Linked DNA regions of Luteolibacter flavescens. The protein of the gene in region 1 interacts with the protein of each later gene in a pairwise test. Links are inferred from orthologs where the notes say so. Each region holds a gene or a part of one and is shown on either strand. Other genes may lie near its edges.

The links.
Region 2: the proteins of lysA (region 1) and OKA04_RS22885 interact in binary tests that used the Escherichia coli proteins (3 or more experiments, as listed by UniProt). The link is inferred for Luteolibacter flavescens from one-to-one orthologs.

The regions. Positions count from the first base shown.
Region 1 is NZ_JAPDDS010000006.1:275,504-286,326, forward strand. The notes cover bases 4,805-7,639. They hold lysA (diaminopimelate decarboxylase), read right to left. Parts: upstream 6,948-7,639; coding sequence 5,661-6,947; downstream 4,805-5,660. Other genes in these bases: OKA04_RS13070 (NACHT domain-containing protein), read left to right, coding at 4,805-5,518; OKA04_RS13080 (hypothetical protein), read left to right, coding at 7,226-7,639. In the rest of the region: OKA04_RS13060 (tetratricopeptide repeat protein), read left to right, coding at 1-1,089; OKA04_RS13065 (DMT family transporter), read right to left, coding at 1,109-2,023; more of OKA04_RS13070, read left to right, coding at 2,321-4,804; more of OKA04_RS13080, read left to right, coding at 7,640-7,936; OKA04_RS13085 (hypothetical protein), read left to right, coding at 7,967-8,653; OKA04_RS13090 (hypothetical protein), read left to right, coding at 8,666-9,361; OKA04_RS13095 (hypothetical protein), read left to right, coding at 9,371-10,060; OKA04_RS13100 (VIT domain-containing protein), read left to right, coding at 10,057-10,823. UniProt on the Escherichia coli protein: Specifically catalyzes the decarboxylation of meso-diaminopimelate (meso-DAP) to L-lysine. Is not active against the DD- or LL-isomers of diaminopimelate.
Region 2 is NZ_JAPDDS010000019.1:92,563-99,823, reverse strand. What follows is about bases 55-2,863. They hold OKA04_RS22885 (response regulator transcription factor), read right to left. Parts: upstream 1,912-2,863; coding sequence 1,198-1,911; downstream 55-1,197. Other genes in these bases: OKA04_RS22875 (hypothetical protein), read right to left, coding at 2,833-2,863; OKA04_RS22880 (EF-hand domain-containing protein), read left to right, coding at 2,143-2,745; OKA04_RS22890 (HAMP domain-containing sensor histidine kinase), read right to left, coding at 55-1,201. In the rest of the region: more of OKA04_RS22890, read right to left, coding at 1-54; more of OKA04_RS22875, read right to left, coding at 2,864-3,768; OKA04_RS22870 (hypothetical protein), read right to left, coding at 3,784-7,122. UniProt on the Escherichia coli protein: Response regulator member of the two-component regulatory system CpxA/CpxR which responds to envelope stress response by activating expression of downstream genes including cpxP, degP, dsbA and ppiA.

The DNA.
Region 1 (10,823 bases):
ATCCTCGATGACCAGGATGACCGGAAGCCATCCGTGCTCCGCGAGCAGCGGCTGGAGAAGCTTGCCGAGGAGTATGAAAAGCGGCGCACCACCTTCTCCGCCCGGGATCGCATGATGCTGTGTCAGAATCTCGACCTGATCCAGAAGGCGGTCGGGGAGCACGTGCCAGCGCTCGACGAGTTCGCCGGCGAGCAGGTGACGCGGGCCTTCCAAGGCGCCTTCGCGGCCCGGGATGCGGGGAATCCGGCGCGGGAGGAGGGCGCGATGTCTTGGAGCTTTGCCCTCGCCGTGGCGCAGTCGCGTCTGCACGCCGGAGATGCATCGGGGATCGAGTCCTTTGCAAAGGCGATCCGCGAGGCACCCCGGGATGGCCGGTCCGATGCCTATGTCCAGCCGATGGTGATCCATGCCAGCCACGGCTTCTGGGCCATGGCGAATCGTCTCGATGCCATCATACCCGCGGAGCTTGCCACGGTCATGCGCACGGTGGCCGCCGCTGCCGCCACCTATAGCGATCCCGTGATTCGCGCCGAGGCCGCCTTGCTGGTCCACCTCGCTTCCCCTGACGAGGCCTCGTTGAAGGCGGGCCTGGATGCCTGCAAGCTCGCGAACATGACGCCGCAGCAGATCGTGGACGCGTCCCGCATGCGGCGTGGCATGGAGCCTCGCTCCTTGCCGATGCTGCGCGTCGGCGTGCTGCATCCGCGTTCCAAGGAGCTGAAGCCCCTGGTGGACCGCTCCCGGTCTCCCATGCTTCACAGCGGGCTCATCCTGCTGCTGCTGGATGACCCGAAGGTGAGGGCCCGCATGGAGCCGGAGACATTCCTCGAGATGACCCGCTTCACGCCCGGCACATCCGCGAAGAGCCACCAGGGGATCGAGAAATACATCGCCGAACGCGGGGATGACTTCGACGCCGAGCAGAAGGTCCGGCTGGAACAACTGCAGGCCCGGATCAAGGAACCGGGCGGCAAGCTCGATATGGAAGCCCGCAAGCAACTGATGGAACTCCAGCGGGAGGAAATGAGGAGGAGCCAGGAGGACATGCGCCGCCGGGCAATGGAAGGACTGCCGGGGATGGATCGGTGATCCCGCCACGCGGCCACCCTCACACGTGCGGAGGACCGGCATGGGCCGGCTCCTCCGGCGGCAGGCGTTTCCGCAGCCGGTGGACGATCAGCGGGTGCAGCAGGTTTGCCAGCAGGATGGTCGCCATGCCCGCGTAGAAGAGCGGGTGGAGCCCCTTGTGCTCGCCGAAGAAAAGCGCCGCCGCGATGATCCCGTAGAGCGGCTCGAAATTGAACGCCAGATTCATCGTGTAGGCGCTCAGGTGCCGCAGCAGCGTGATGTGAAAGCCGTGGGCGAAGATCGTGCACACCCACGCGAGCAGCAGCAGCCACAGCCAGTCATACCCCTGCCAGGCGAAGAGCGACACGCCGCCGCTGGTGAAGGGGAAGAGCACCAGGCCCGCTGTGAAGGCACCGACCATTTCCCACGCGACCATCGTCGTCGGGTCGCTGCCGCCCGTGACGAAGCGGCGGTTCAGCACCGGGAAGACGGAGGCGAGGAAGGCGCTGATCAGCGCCACGCCGAGCCCGAGCAAGTGCTCCCGCCCGACGAAGCCCGCGACCAGCCCGATGCCCGCCACCACCAGCAGCCCCAGCAGCACCTCGAATGGGCGCACCCGCCGCTTCTCCAGGAAGGGCTCGGTGAATGCCGTGAAGAGCGAGATGGTCGCCATGCCCGCCAGGCAGACCGAGATATTCGACAGCTTGATCGCGCCGAAGAAGCAGATCCAGTGCAGCCCCACGATGAAGCCGATGCCGAGGAAGGCGAGCGCCGCCCGCCTGCCCGGCCACAGTGGCCGCCGCCGCACCAGCCCCACCCAAGCCGCCGCCCCCACCGCCGCAAAGAGCGTCCGCCAGATCACCAGCGTCGCCGCTGGCAACGAAATCAGCTCCCCCAGGATCGCCGTGGTCGCAAGCAGCAGGACAAGCAGGTGGAGCTGGAGGTAGTGTTTCACTGGTGCGGGGCACCGAGGCTTGAACGCAGGAGGACGAAAGGCCAGCTTATGCTTGAGAGGTAGAACTGCTAGTCCGAATCGACGAGTCCGTTCGGAGTCCGTAATTTGGGAACAGCGCGAAATGATTTACTAGTCGAAATGCTATCTTTGGAAAAGCTTCATCGAAAGCTTGCCGTGTGGCTCATACCTCTTAACATCTGATTAACAGGGTCGCCTCCCTCGGTTGTCCGGGAGGTGCCGGGATGCCCTTCTTACGTCTGCTTCAACCTCTTTCGAGAAAATTTGCTAAAAAAATACATGATGAAAAATCCCTTGCCCATACGACTCTTGGGACGATCAAGCAATGAAAGCGGTGATTTGTTCACACGGTTGGTGAGAGATCTATTCTTTAGCTTAGGATATGACAATTTACAGCTTGATGTTGCGACTTCCGGGCGAGAGGTGGATCTTCAGGGTAATCATCGCTTTGAAAATAGGCGTTTTGCAGCGGAATGCAAAGCCCATGCTAATGTTATTGGTGGAGGGGATTTGAACAAGTTTCTGGGCGTGCTTACACGCGAGCGTACAAGGCACGCACCGCTATCTGTTGCTGGTTATTTTGTCTCGTTGAGCGGATTCACTGGTTCTGGTATTAAACAAGAAGAGGATAGTGGTAACGAGGGTCTGATTTTATTCGATGGATCTAAGGTGGTTGACGAACTTCAGCGGGCTCGAGTGATTGTTCAGAAAGAATCTGCAACAGAATTTGCAGGCCGTTGTGTTGCGGCGAATGGGCTGCGTGGCGTGCAATTTGAGAAGGCTGAGGTAGTCTGCTATTCGGCAGGGTATTTGTGGGCTGTCTATTATTCTCGTGGAAAAAATTTAAGCCATTTTGTTTTTATTCATGCGGATGGAACTCCCCTTGCTAAATCAGTGGCCGCATCGGTGATTGATGCCGATAAAAATAGCGGTGGAATTATGTGTTCTCTATCTTATGTGGCTCCTCCGGAGGAATTGGATCTGAGTGATTTGCGTGAAGATGCCTTCAATCAGTATAAAAAATGGCTTGGAGAGGAGTGTGGTTATATTCAGTTGGATGGTTTGCCTGCAGATAGTGACTTGAGTGCTACAAAACTTCGGCTCGAAAGGCTTTTCGTTCCACTGAGAGCGACTTATAAGAAGCAAGCCGCTGATCGAAATAAGATAGGGTTGTTTAGTGTTGGTCTAAGTGGTATTTTTGTTGATGATGTTCCTGTTGATGAAGATGAAATTGATAAATACGAAGAGGTTGATGAGTTGGACTTTATTGATGATGAGGTTGAGTCGGGTGTAGTGGTTGAGCCAATTGGGGATTTACTGTCGAGGGAGTCGCATGTGGCTGTGTTGGCCAGTCCAGGAGGTGGTAAGAGCACGCTTGTAAAGAGGCTGGCAACGGCATACTCATTTCCGGATCGTAGACTTGAAGTTGCAGATGGGTTGCCTGAACGTGATTGGTTGCCGCTTTATCTGCGGTGTCGTGATCTGAGGGATAGGTCTAACCGTCCCGTTCTGGAATTATTGCATGGGATCTCTGCATTCGCCAACATGAAGGACGACATGGCGAAGTGCTTTCGAGATGGGGTGAGTGATGCATTACGAGCGGGGAAGGTTCTTTTGTTGGTAGACGGACTCGATGAAATTTCCGAGGAAGGGTCCCGACGGGCCTTTGCGCAAAATTTACGAACGTTTGTTGCAATGTTTCCTGGCGTGATGCTTGTAGTCACTTCAAGAGTTGCCGGGTTCCGAGATATTGCTGGGGTAATCGCTGGAACATGCCAGCAGATCACGCTCGCGCCATTGGACGGCGAAGATGTGAGGCGGCTTTGTGTAAGTTGGCATTCTGAAGTAGTTGCTGATACGGAACATGTGCGTCGGGAGGCTTCGGAGCTTGCGGATGTTATATGGGGTAATCGGCATATTCGAAGTTTGGTCGAAAACCCCCTTCTTCTAACAACGTTGCTGGTTGTTAAGCGTTCAAATGGTGAGATTCCTCCATCTCGGGCAGAACTTTACTCCGAAGCGGTTCGGGTGCTGGTGAGGACTTGGAACGTTGAGGGATATGCTCCCCTTGATGAGCGGGAAACTCTCGCGAGGCTGTCTTACGTTGCTTGTGCTATGATGCAGAGAGGTATTCAGCTTATTGGAAATGTTGCTCTTATTGGTCTGTTGAATGATGCAGCGAGAGAGATGGAGCCGGAACTGCAGTTCGCCAAGGTTTCGCCGAGTGAGTTCATTCAGCGAATTGAGTATAGAAGTAGCCTGCTCATGCAGACGGGTTATCAGCGCCTGGAAGGGGAGTTGCAACCCGTATACGAATTTAGGCACTTGACGTTTCAGGAATATCTAGCGGCAAAAGGCTTTGTCTCTGAGCAGTATCCCGGTCGTAATGATGAGGCACCTCTAGTCGAGGTCTTGTCACCTCATTTGGAAGATGAGCGCTGGCAAGAGGTGATTCCTCTTGCCTCGGTTCTAGCCGGACGAAAAGCTGAAGCCGTTATAAGAAGGATTTTGAGGGAATGCTCCTCTGAAGAGGCGGGTCAAGAGGCGGAGATTAGAAGTCGACCGAAGGCGTCTGTGAAATTACTTGGGCAATGCATCCTTGAGGAGGTTACTCTTACTCCGGGGGCTCTGAGGGCTGCATTGGTAGAGATATCGCTGAAGCTTGGGAGGGGCAGGCCATCTCTAGTTTTGGAGTCGATATTTAACGGTAAATTCGGGGGTGCGCTAAAAGCTACGGTTCAAGAGTGCTATTTTTCGATGGGTGATAACTGGACGTATTTTGAGTCTGCCCTTAGTGAGATATTTCGATTTGAGATCAAGAGGTCTAGGTCTGAGTTGCTGGACCGTGAATTTGTCGGAGATCTTGTCGGTGATTTGATTGCAGGTAACAGAGAGGTTAAGGTTCGCTGTGCTTTGCTTTTGATGCAGACCGCATTTGAATGTCGAGAAAGCGAGGCGAAGACGGCTGAAGTATTAACGCCTTTCGCTCAGGATATTCTTGGAGGTCTCCTAGAGATGCTCCATTCCGGGGACCTGCCGAGTGCCCAATCCGCCTCGTGGTCGCTCGCTTGGCTTGGCCACAGCGGAATCTGGCCTGCGCCGACGTCGTTAGAATTGATTCAAAGGCTGTTTCACATCTGGCGCCATGAAAGCGCGACTGAGCTTGTCAGGAAAGCTGCATGGGCTTTCTATAGTCAGCCTCTTTTTCCAAGGGATTCTATTGCTGACGAGTTTTGGGGCGCGTGTGATCCATGGCATGAACGTCAATGGGATGAATCAGCACAGGGAGCTAGGTGTGTGGCAGCGATAACACTTGGTTGGTACCGTCGATCACCTTGGAGTGACGAAAAGTTGGTGGAAATGATTGTGCAATCCCAAGCTCATGGAAGTCTGCTTCCGAAGAATATTCGTTATATGCTTTCTTCGCTTGGTGAGGCTGGGAATCGGGTTGTTAAAAGTTGGGATAAGAAAAAATGAATTTTATTTATTGAGGATTAATTTGTTAGTGATGGGCGATAGAATCCTTCGGTTGATGCCGTGTTTGGTGGACTAAAAAAGACAGGAAGGCAGGAATTAATCTGCCTTTCCTGCCTTTGAGTTTCGCTCGTTTCGTTGTCGATCAGCCTTCCCCCGCGATGATATCCTCAAGCGTCTGGCGCTTGCGGATGACGCGGGCGCTGTCGCCGTCGACGAGGATCTCGGCGGGCATGGGGCGGGAGTTGTAGTTCGAGGCCATGGCGAAGCCGTAGGCTCCGGCGCTGAGCAGGGCGACGGTCTCGCCGGGCTGGAAGTCCGGGAGCTCGCGGTCCTGGCAGAAGAAGTCGCCGCTTTCGCAGATGGGGCCGACGACGTCCACCTTGCGGGTTTCGCCGGTGGGCTCCTTGAGCGGGGCGATCTCGTGGTGGCCTTCGTAGAGGGCGGGGCGGATGAGGTCATTCATGCCGGCGTCCACGACCTTGAAGGTCTTCGCCTTGCCGCGCTTCTCGTAGAGGCACTTGGTGAGCAGCACGCCGGCATTCCCCACGATGAGGCGGCCGGGCTCGAGCAGGATCTTCAGGCCGAGATTCTCCAGGCGCGGGACGAGGGCCTCGCCGTACTGGGCGATGGTCAGCGGGCGCTCGCCCTCCGGCTTGCCCTCCCACCAGCCGGTGTCGCCGGAGTCCAGCGAGCCGTGATAGACGATGCCGATGCCGCCGCCGATGGACCAGAACTCGATGCCGTGGGTGACCTTCAGGTGGGTGGCCAGCGGGGCGACCTTTTCCACGGCCTCGATGAAGGGCTGGATGGAGGTGAGCTGCGAGCCGATGTGCATCTGCAGGCCGCGGAGCTTCACGTGCGCCAGCTCCTTCGCGGCGCGGGCGTAGAGGTCGCTGATGGCATCGAAGTCGACGCCGAACTTGTTCTCGGACTTGCCGGTGGAGATGTACTTGTGGGTCTTCGCGTCCACGTTCGGATTCACGCGCACGGCGGCCGGGGCGATGACGCCGAGGTCGGCGGCCACTTCATTCAGGTAGCGCAGCTCTTCCTCGCTCTCGACATTGAAGGAGTAGATGCCCTGCTGGAGCGCGTACTCGATCTCCGCGCGGGTCTTGCCCACGCCGGCGAAGGTGCACTTGGCCGGGTCGCCGCCCGCCTTGATCACGCGGAAAAGCTCGCCGCCGGAGACGATGTCAAAGCCGGCGTGCTCGTCCACGAGCAGCTTCAGCACGGAGAGATTCGAGTTTGCCTTTACGGCGTAGGCCACCTCGTGGTCGATCGCGCCGAGCGCGGCATCGAGCCTGCGGTAGTGGTCGCGGATCGTGTTTGCGGAGTAGACGTAGAGCGGGGTGCCGTGCTCGTCGGCGAGGGTCTGGAGATTGACATCCTCGCAGTGGAGCGAGCCATGGCGGTAGGCGAATCCGTGCATGGGCGGCCTGTAAACGCTCCCGGCCCCGCGGGCAAGGACGGCGTGCGTGCACTGGCGGGCCGGGAAAAATGCCCCGGCGGCCCCCCGTCAGGCGGGGGCGACGCGGGTTCCCCGGAAATCGCGGGCGAAACCTGCTGAAACGCATATGTGGCTCATTTATTCAGATGAACCTTGGCGCTTGACCATCCGACGACAGATCTCCTGAGATCCGGACCATGCTATCTCCCTCCTTTCGATGTGTGCTGGCCGGTGCGTGGATGATTTTGACCCCGGGCGCAGTGTTCGCCCAAGAGGCGACGCCGGAATTCGATCCGCTCGGTGAAAACGTGGATCTGCCCCGGCAGGTGCGGGTGCAGGCGGAATTCATCGAGGTCTCGCACGAGACGCTGACGAAGCTGCTGCTGAAGCCCCGCGAGGGCGCGGACGACAGCGCTCTCCGCCAGGACCTGGCGAAGCTGACCGAGGAGGGAAAGGCGACCGTGGTGGAGACGATGCTGTGTATCGCCCGCAGCGGGGAGAAGGCCCTGACCGAGTCGATCAAGGAATTCATCTACCCGACGGAGTACGAGCCCGCGGAGATTCCGAACGAGATCCACACGACGGAGAGCGGCGAGAAGGTGAAGACCGATGGCAAGGATCACGCCACCGGCCCCACGCCGACTTCCTTCGAGGCGCGCAATCTGGGCTCGACCTTGGAGATCGAGCCGACGCTCTCGGGGAACGGGAAGATCATCGACCTGCGGATCGCGCCGGAGATCGTCTATCACGTGGGGAATGAGACGTGGGCGGAGTGGAAGGGGAAGTACGGCGATGCCTCCGTCCGCATGCCTACGATGTACACACTGCGTTTCACGACCGCGGCGACCTTGATGGACGGGCAGCCCCTCTTCGTCGCGGCGCTGTCGCCGAAGGGCGAGGATGGCTTCCCGGACTTCAAGCGGAAGCTGATGGTCTTCATCCGCTGCGATGTGCTCACCGTGGGCCGCTGACCGCCGCCGGCCATGAAGAGGATGCTATTCATGACCCTGCTCGCGCTGCCGGCGATGGCCGTGGCGCATCAGGAAGCGCCGCGCCAGTTGCGCGTGATGGTGCAGGTCATCGAGGTGCCGCATGCGGTGCTGACGAAGTGGAACAGCGCGGGCATCGTGAAAGGTGCGGATCTTCACGAAAGCGCTGTGAAGCTGGTGGAGACTGGCGAGGCGCAGATTGTGGAGACGAGCGTGGTGATCGCCCGGACGGGTGAGAAAGCGCTGGTGGAGACGATCGGGGAGCGGATTTATCCGACGGAGTATGAGCCTCCCGAGCTTCCCACCAACGTCGGAATCACTCCCGTGGATCCGGCTTTTAAGCTCCCCGATTTCACTCTGGCTCATCGGATGACTTCCTCATGGGAGACCCGTGATACGGGCTCCTCGATGGAAGTGGCGCCGCTGATCGATGAGGGGGAAACGTATTACCTGAACCTCCGTTTCAATATGGTTGATCTCCCGGCTTTGACCCTGTGGTCGGAGTTTGTCGATGAACTTGGAGACGCCTCGGTCCGGATGCCTGAGTTTGAGACGAGGAGATGGACCGGCGCGCTCACGTTGGCCCCCGGCGTCTTCGAGCTATGCACCGTCTTCACCCCGAAGCCCGCGGCGGTGCCTGCCGCCACGACCCGGCAGATGGTCTTCGCCCGATGCGAGGTGCTGTCGTGGGACAAGTGACCGATTGCGATGATGAAGCGCGCCGCTGTCCTCTCCCTGCTGGCCCTCGCGACAAGCGCGATGGCCGGGCAGACCCGTGTGACCGTGCAAGTCATCGAGGTGCCACATGCGGAGCTGACGAAGTGGATGTCCTCCGGAAAAGCAAGCGGTGAAGAGCTTCACGAGCGAGCGATGAAGCTGGCGTCGTCCGGTGCGGCGGAGATCGTGGACACGAATGTGGTCCTCGCCCGGAGTGGGGAGAAGGCTTTGGTGGAATCGATCGCCGAGGTTATTTTTCCTACCGAGTATGAGGGGTCGGACATGGCTGCTCCTGCAAAGGAGCCTTTGGTCTTCGATCCCAATGCTCCATTTTCTCCCAGACCTTGGCCGAACTTGTTTGCCAATGCGTTCGAGACCCGGAACGCGGGGACGACGATTGAAATCGAAGCGACACTCTCGGAGAGCGGGAAACACGTCGATCTAAGGCTCTCCTTTGAGATGGTGGATCAGGACTCTCTGATGACGTGGACGGAGTATCGTGACCAATGGGGCGAGGCCTCGATCAAACGGCCCATTTTCGAAACGAAACGCCTGACGGGTGCGCTGACTCTGGTGTCCGGGAAATTCGAGCTCTTCAACATCTTCACTCCGAAGCCCGCGGCGATGCCTGCCGCCACGACGCGGCAGATGGTCTTCGTGCGATGTGAGGTGCTGCCACTGGCCAAGTAACCGATTGTCATGACGAAACGTGCTGCTTTCCTTTTCATGCTGGCCCTCGCGACAAGCGCGGTGGCCCAGCATGTTCGCGTGATGCTCCAGGTCATCGAGGTGCCGCATGCCGAACTGACGAAGTGGACGACTGCGGATAAAGCAGGCGGTCAGGAGCTTCATGAGCGGGCGATGACGCTTGTCTCGTCCGGAGGTGCTGAGATCGTGGAGACGAGTGTCGTCATCTGCCGCAGTGGAGAAAGGGCTTTCGTTGAATCGATTGCCGAGATGATCTATCCCACGGAGTATGAACCCTCCAGCATGGGAGGCTCGATGGTGCCCCTTGACTCCAAACTAGTGATACCTGTTCCCCTGAGGCCGACCGACTGTGTGTCGTTCGAGACCAGGAACGCCGGGACGACCTTGGAAATCGAGCCGACCATCGGGGGTGGCGGCAAAATTGTGGACCTGAGGTTGGCCTTCGAGTCCGTAAGTCGTGAATCGCTGGTGACCTGGACGGAGTTCCGTGACCAATGGGGCGACGCTTCGATCAAGCGGCCCATCTTCGAGACCAAGCGCCTGTCGAGCGCGCTGACGTTGCTGGCCGGGAAATTCGAGCTCTTCAACATCTTCACCCCGAAGCCCGCGGCAGTGCCTGCGGCGACGACCCGCCAGCTCGTCTTCGTGAAGGCGGACGTATTACCCCATCCGAACGAATGAAGCGTATCCTTGGTATCCTGTGTTGTTGGTTCTCGGCGTGCCTCGTCCTGCAGGCGCAGATACAGGGGCCTCGGATGACGGTGGCGGGGACGCAGACGATCCTCGAGATCGAGGAGGCGGCGGTGGACATCCGGGTGACGGGCGGTGTGGCGCGGACGGAGATGGAGCTGGTCTTCCGCAATGATACCGACCGCATGGTGGAGGGGGAATTCACGCTGCCACTGCCCGAGGGGGCGACCGTCTCCAGCTATGCGCTGGAGGTGAATGGCGCGCTGCGCGAGGCCGTGGCCGTGGAGAAGGAGCGGGCGAGCCGCGCCTACGAGACGATCAAGCGCCAGATGATCGATCCCGGCATCGTCGAGCGCCAGGCGGGAAATGTCTATCGTACGCGCGTCTTCCCCGTACCGGCGAAGGGCACGAAGCGCCTGCGGATCGGCTACGTGGAGAACCTGCCGCGAGGGGCGGACAGCTATCGCTACCGCGTGCCGCTGAGATTCGCAGGGCTGCTGAAGGAATTCCGCGCCGGGGTCGCCGTCGCTGATGATGCGGGGCTGAAGCTGACCGGCACCACGCCCGTTTCCTTCGTCGCGGATGGAAAGGGGAAGCGGCTGGCCAAGGCGAGTGCCGTGAGGCTGGACGGGGAGATGGAGATCACGGTGCCATTTTCCGCCGGACCGGAGCTGCTGGTGGAGGGGAAGGATGATCCCGTCTTCCTGCTCGGCGATGTCTTCCCGGATCTGCCGGACGAGGCCCGGGTGCCCGC
Region 2 (7,261 bases), on another replicon or contig:
ATAGGTGCGCCTTTTGACCGGGGCACTCCCGTGAAAGCGCGAGCTGGATTACGGGAGCGAGCTCCACCGGTTCCAGACGCACCGATCCGGGAGCGGTGGTTGCTTTGGTGAAAGCGAGCACTTCCGAGACGAGCTGGGAAAGCTCGCTCACGTCTTCCTCGATGGACTCCAGCCGTGCCTGCTGCTCGGGCGTCATCCCGTATTCCAGCACTCCCAAGCCGGTGCGGATGCGGGCCAGCGGCGAGCACAGCTCATGCGCCACGTCTCCGAGGAAGCGCTTTTGCCCGCGTACCAGACGATCAAGACGCGCGGCCATCGACTCGATGGAGTCGCCGAGGCTGCCGAGTTCATCGGACCGCGAGATCCCCACCCGCGCGTCAAACTTCCCATCCGCGATCGCCTCTGTGGTCCCGGAAAGCCGCGAGAGGTAGCGCGTGATGCCGATGAAGACCGGCGCCCAGAGGACGAGGCTCAGCGCGAGCACGGTGAGACCGCCGATGACCCATGGCTTCAGGTCGAAGAATAGCCCGCCGCCGGTGATGTCCTTGGCACGGATCACCAGCAGCGCGTGCAGCGGCTGGCCTGGTCGCAGTTCAGAAAGCGGCAAATCGATGCCCGCCCAATAGCCCGCGCCGCCATCGCCGCGCATCAGGAAGTCGGGACGGGCCCGCGGCCTTTCCCTGCCGCCCGCCAATTCGGCGCGATCCTGCCGGTCGAGCGGCGGTCCGCCCCTGCCTCCCGGTGGACCGTCTTCAAACAATGCATCCTCAGGCGGACCGAATTGATCCCCCGGACGACCGCCGCCGGGCGGTCGGCCTTCCGGACCACCGCGAGGGGGACGCTGGGCGGGAGGCCGGCGGAATTCACCGATGCGGCGATCCACATTCGCAGGCAGGCTTTCCGGAGGCCGTCCCAGCCACGCGCCGGGGGCGATCTGCAGCGACAAGCCGACGCCGAGCGTGGATTCGTGGCTTTGCAGGATCTCCGGCCAGCTCGAACGCGGGGCCGCACGGAGGTCTCCCGCGATTTCCTCGCCGAGATTCTTCAGCCGCTCACCGGCGGTGCCGCTCAGCAGGGAATCGAGGCCGAGCCGGAGCTGCCACGCGATGAAGATGAAGAAGGCGGCGGCGAGCACGCCGAGATGGACGCAGAGCCAGAGCAGCATCTTCGCCATAAGGGGGAAGCGGACGCGTCGCTTCATGGGGCGGCCTCCTCCAGCTTGTAGCCCACGCCGCGGATCGTGCGGATGAAGCGCGGTTGCTTCGCATCGTCCCCGAGCTTGCGCCGGAGTTGCGAGACGTGGACATCGATCGAGCGATCGAAGACGTCGAAGCGCCGGTCGGACACTTCTTCCAAAAGCGACTCGCGCGTTTTCACGCGGCCCTTCGCCTTCAGCAGCGAGGCGAGTATGGCGAATTCCAGCGCGGTGAGGTCCAGCGCCTCGCCAGCCAGCGTGGCCTGATGGCGCTCCTCATTCACGAGGAGATCGCCACATACTAGATCCTTCGTACTAGGTGTGCCGTTCACACCGATGACGCTGCGCCGCGTGACGGCGCGGAGCCGGGCGAGCAGCTCGCGGCTGGAAAAGGTCTTCGGCAAATAATCGTCCGCGCCGAGTTCCAGCCCCACGATGCGATCGGCTTCCTCGCCCATGGCGGTGAGCATGAGGACGGGGACGGTGGAGGATTTCCTCAGCTCGCGCAGCACCTCGAAGCCATCCATGCCGGGCATCATCACGTCGAGCAGCACGGCCTCGTACTTTCCGGCACGCGCGGCCTCCAGCCCCTCGGGGCCGCTGTGGCGCATGTCCACCTGCCAGCCATGGGGCAGCAGGTAGTCGCGGATCAGTCCGCAGAGCTTGCGATCGTCATCAACCACCAGCAAGGGCCGGGCAGGCGGAGCGGGAGTCATCGTGCGGAGCATGCGCCAATCCGGGCCGGGCAGGCCATCGATTTTACGAGCGCTTAACAAAGCACGGCGTGTCCCCGGAAAATCGCCCGGCGGACGGCGGATTCGCGGGATCGGGCAACTTTTACACGATTTCTCCGCGATCCACACATGAGCTTAACAAACCGGCGGTTTCCTCGGTGGCGTGAGACGGTTCTCCGCCGCGAAACAAAAGCACGAACGAATCCACCGAACATGAAGACTACGATCACGATCGCCGCGGCCCTGCTGGCCACCCTTGCTTGCAATGCCCAGGACGAGCGCCAGGGACCGCCACAGGGAGGTCGCCCGCCCCACCCGCCCCAGCCCATCTTCGAGGCGCTGAATACGGATGGCGACGACAAGCTCTCCGCCGAGGAAATCAAGGCGGCCTCCGAATCGCTGCTCACGCTCGATGCCGATGGCGACGGTGCCCTCTCGAAAGACGAGCTGCGGCCCAAGCCACCCGAAGGAGCCCCGGAAGGAGCTGGCGCTCCCCCTCCGCTGGAAGAGAAGGGTGATGGCCAAGGTCACGGCAAGCCACCCCGCCATCCTCGCGGCCCCGGCTCCCCGCTCGTGGCAGCGCTCGACACCGACCGGGACGGAGAAATTTCCGCCGAGGAGATCGCTGCGGCCTCCGAATCACTCGCGACCCTCGACAAGAACGAGGACGGCGAACTGACGCCGCAGGAGCTCCACCCGCGCCCGCCGCATCCTCCACGCGAGGCAGGCGATGAGGATGGCGAGCAAGGCCCGCCGCCGCAGGGCGAAGGCCGCCGCTCCGGACCGGGCGGAGGTCGCCCGCCGCGCGGACGCTGAACGAAGACCTTTTCCCCGGAGAAAAAGAGAGCGGGGCGGAGACCGGATCACCGGTCACCGCCCCGCGACCATTTTGATCATCAAGACTTACTTGGAAGGCTCGAAGGCCTTTGCTTCCGGAAGCCGCTTGGCGATGGCCTGAAGCGCTACGCCCGCCGGTTGCGCAGGAGTCTCCGGAGCCTGCCACGCGAGCACGAAGATGCGGTCGTCCTTCCGCGGGCCGAGCACGGTGCGGGAGAGCTGCTGCCAACCGACACCCGACGCCGCAGCGACAACCATGGGCACCTGGCCCTTTGCATTCACCGGGAGGGCGACCTTTCCCATGAAGCCGGAAGCGATCTTGTACGGCACATCGCCGCGGTGAATGGCAAGTTCGCGGCCGGAGAGATTGATCACCACGGCTTCGTTGCCCTTCACCGTCGCGGGCGAGACGTCGATCACCTTCACCTGCGGATTGGTCCACAGCTTGGCGTCGGGATCTTTCCAAACGACAGCCACGAGATGCGTGGCACCGGCAGGAACGGGGAAGTTGCCGATCGTCTTGAGGCTCGGTCCCTTCTTCGGATCGTGCACGGCATCACCCGTGGGATTCGGTGGCTCCTCATAAGAAAGCGTCATTTCCACCCGGCGCGGGACGGCGGTGGGAGGTGCCACCTGATTGTGGGCGCCGGTGAGGCGGATCGAGCCTTTCTCCGTGGCGATGTGATAAACCACCGGCGGATACTCCATCGGATCGCGGTAGCGCTCGCGCGGCATGCCATCCTTGTCGATGTAGATGATCGGCGGCGAGACCCAGCCGATGGGCACCACGGAGATCTGGACGGGCTTTGCCTTGATCTCGGCCTCACTGAGCTGCGGCAGCGTCTTCTTGTCCGCCTCCGGAACCGGGATGCTGCTCAGGTCGAGATTTCCCCCGGGAATGCCCTTGTCACCGCCACCTGGATCAGGCGGCGGCGGTGGAGGCGGCTGCTGCGCATGGAGCACGGCAGTCAGGATGAATGGAATCAGCAGTCGGAGTTTCATGACGGCAGGTCTCGGTCAGACTTCGGTCGGGGCGAGCCAGCGGAAGGAGACGACGGTGAAACGGCGTCCGAATCTCTGGCTGGCTTCGGAAATGGCGGTATTGGCCGCACCGGCGGCGGTGAAAGCAGGCTGCTCGGGGGCATCGGCAGGGTCCACGTAGTCCGGCAGGCGCTGGACCTCGGCCTCGCACCAGACGCGCGCCTCCACCTTCTGGCCGTCGGGCGTGCGTGCCTCGCCATAGGCGCGGACGACGAAGGTATCGCCACGGGCGACGAGGAAGGAACCGAGCGACTGGAGCAGGTCGCCCTGCTGGAGGTAGGTCGGCATCCCCGCCCCCTTTGACTCGCGCATGTGATCGATGGAGGCCCAGTCGGCGGAATTCGAACCGACCTCATACTGCCCCTTGCCGAAGCCCGTCGATGAAGGCGTGAGGTCGCCGCCGTGAAGGCCGTCATTCAGGCCCGCGCGCTCGATCGCCTGCTGCAGTGCGCCCTCCATGCCCGTCTCGGCATCGGCGGAGCTGGCGGTGACCAGACGGCGATTGATGAAATCGGAGACCGAGAGGAAAGGGCCGCGAAGCTTCACCTCCTCCACCACGGCATCGGCAAGCGCGGTGATCTGCTCGTCATCCAGGCTGCGGAAGCCCTTCCAAGCCTCCGGATCATAGGGGTCGGACGGCTTGTGCTCGCTGGATGCCGGATTCAGGAAGCGCGGGAAGGCGGAGCCCGGCGAGTTGAATGAAGAATCGCGCATTGAGGCGAAGAGCGCGCGCCATGCTCCCGGCTCGGTGGAGTTCACATTGAAGGCACCGCCGAGGAGGAGCTGCGAGCTCGCCTGGTAGAAATCATCGAGCCGCGCGGTATCCACGGTGCCGGACGCCGGATACAGCCTCAGGTTCGGCAGCGGGCTATCCACGGCATCGCGGCTGAATTGGTCCTTCTCCACCTTCGTCGCGCCGCTGAGGAAGTAGCGGTCCCACAACTCGTGGTTCGTCTCGTAGGAAAGGTCATAGACCACCTCGTCGCGGCTGCGGTCCTGCTTCATCCACGCCGGCAGCCACTGTATCTGGCTGGACCATGCCGCGGTCATCTGCGTGGCGGTGTCGCCGGACTTCTCGCGGGTCTTCTGGTTCGGCGGTACCCACGAACCACCGATCGCATACGTGGGGTGCCAGACGAAGGGCGTGAGCTGGGCGTGCTGGAAGCGACCGAGGGAAACGATGCGCTCGTCCGCGGTTGGGATGTCGTAGAGAGGATAGACGTGGTCGGGCCGGGAATTCGCCCCGCCGAAGAAGGGATTCCCACGGAAGCCATTCTTCCCGCTGTGCGAGGCGCGTTCCGGCGAGAGCGAGGGCAGGCCCTGCTGGCTGTCCACCGCATACGGACCCCAGATGTACCAGTGGTGGTCCTCGCCATTGTCGGTGCCCGCGTCGAAGGGACTCCGGTGGCAGAAGGCGGCGCGCAGGTTGTAGTCCGCGGTCACCGAGGCCTGCCAGAAGCGGTCGGCGGAGCGGCCCGCGTAATTGTAGGGATTCTTCTCCACCCACCACTTGTAGCGGAAGCCATAGCAGCCGCGTGCCCATGGCTCCATCTCGGAGGTCCCTTCGTAATCATGGATCGGCTCCACGCCTCCGACGCGCCACCGGCCGTTGTTGTAGCGGCCTTCGTGGCTGCGCTTCCAGTTGTCCGTGTCCACCAGTTGGAGCAGCGGCAGGCGCATCCGCGCGGTGTGGTTCGATCCTGCACCGAGATGCAGGCTGACCTTCAGTCCATTGTCGGGATTTCCTTCCCACCAGTCCATCATGTCCACCCAGTAGTAGGCTCCGCGGTTGTGATTCGCGTAGAGCGGCAGGTCGGAAGCGCTCACCCCCTTGTCGGAGAGCTGGGTGATGGTGAGGTAGAAATTCGTGAGCTGCTGGGGATCGACCGAGGCACTGAGCACGTTCGACCCGGACGTCCGCAGCGCCATCGGGACGGCACGGCCTCCGATGGCATTGCCCGCCACCTTGGGCGAGAATACGAGGGCCTCGCCGGGCTCGAAGGCGGTGGCTTCCAGCGTGAAGCTCATCCGGTTGTCCTTGTTACTCCGGGTGTCGTAGGCGGTATCGACCACATCGATGGTGGTCTGCTGTCGCTTCTCCACGACGAAGGAGTCATTGATCGCTAGGTTGAAATCGACGGTGTAGGTCGCGGATGCCAGCGGGACATTGTAGGGATTCCAAAGCACCACGCGCGGGTAAAGATGTACCGTGAGGTAGCCGCGGACGTAGGCGAGGCGCGTGTAGATCTCCGCCACGGCCATCACCGGATGGATCGGCTGGTCGGTGAACTGGCTCATCCGTGGCAGCGAGGCGAACTTGTCCTGGCGCGTGGACACCGCCGCGGCGGCAGGGGCGATGCCGCTCCCGCTGTTCTTCGTGGCGAGATTCGCGAAGGCGCGCAGCGAGCCAAACTTCGGCCCGTGGATCTTCCGCCGTGCCCCTCCGAGCATGGAAGTCGCATCCGTCACCGCGGGAAGCAGGTCTCCCCTCGCCGTGACGCTGCCCTGCTCGAAATACGCGCTGAGGTCCGCCTTCAGCCCTCCCCGCAAGGTATCCGCCAGCACCGCCGAAGCGCGGGCACCCGTGGCGTGGAAGTGCTGCTCCCAAGCCTTCGGCCCCGTCGAGCCGAGCAGGCTGGCCTGACGATGGTCGATCACCTTCGAGAGTTCCTCATCCTTCGCGCCGTCCACGGCGGAGAGCTGGTCCAGCGCGCCGATGCCGTAGCGGACGGGCAGGAAGCGCCGCTCATCGGTCGCCTTCACCGAGACCGGATTGACGCTCGCCTTCATCGACTCGTCGGAAATCCAGAACGCGTAGGCACCCGCGTCATCCTTGCCCTGGACCCGCACCAGTGGTGCTTTCACTTGGTCCGCGACATTCGCCACGCTCCCCTGGCCCACCAGCGTGGCGAGTTCGCCGCCCGGATTGCCCGGCGTCGCATTGTCGCCGCTGACCAGCCAGCCTTCGAAGCCATCGTCCCCTCCCGAGCTGCTGCGGGTGTCGATGAGCACCGACTCGCGCTCGTCCCAGCGGATCGCCGGTACGTCGGCACCGGCCTGCTTGCGCGTGCTGCGCCAGACGCCGACCCAGCGGTTGTTGTCGCCGGTATTCTTGAGATCGGCGCGGGCGGTGACCCGTTGATCTGGGCCGGCGGTTTCCTGCAGGCGGGCGATCGCCATGGAGAGCGCGAGGCGGGCATTTGCCCGGGCCCGGGTCTGGGCGGTATCGTGATTGCTGCGGCGGAGTTCGACGGTCGAGAGACTGAGCAACCCCACGGCGAGCAGGGTGACGACCATCATCAGCATCAGGCACACGACCAACGCGAATCCACGGGATCGGCTGGAAAAAAGTGCGCTCGGAATGCGGCGGCGACTGGGACGGTTTTTGCGCATTTCAGTGTGATGTAGGCGTAAGCTATCACCGCAGCTTCTACGCCACATCACTTTTAAACTG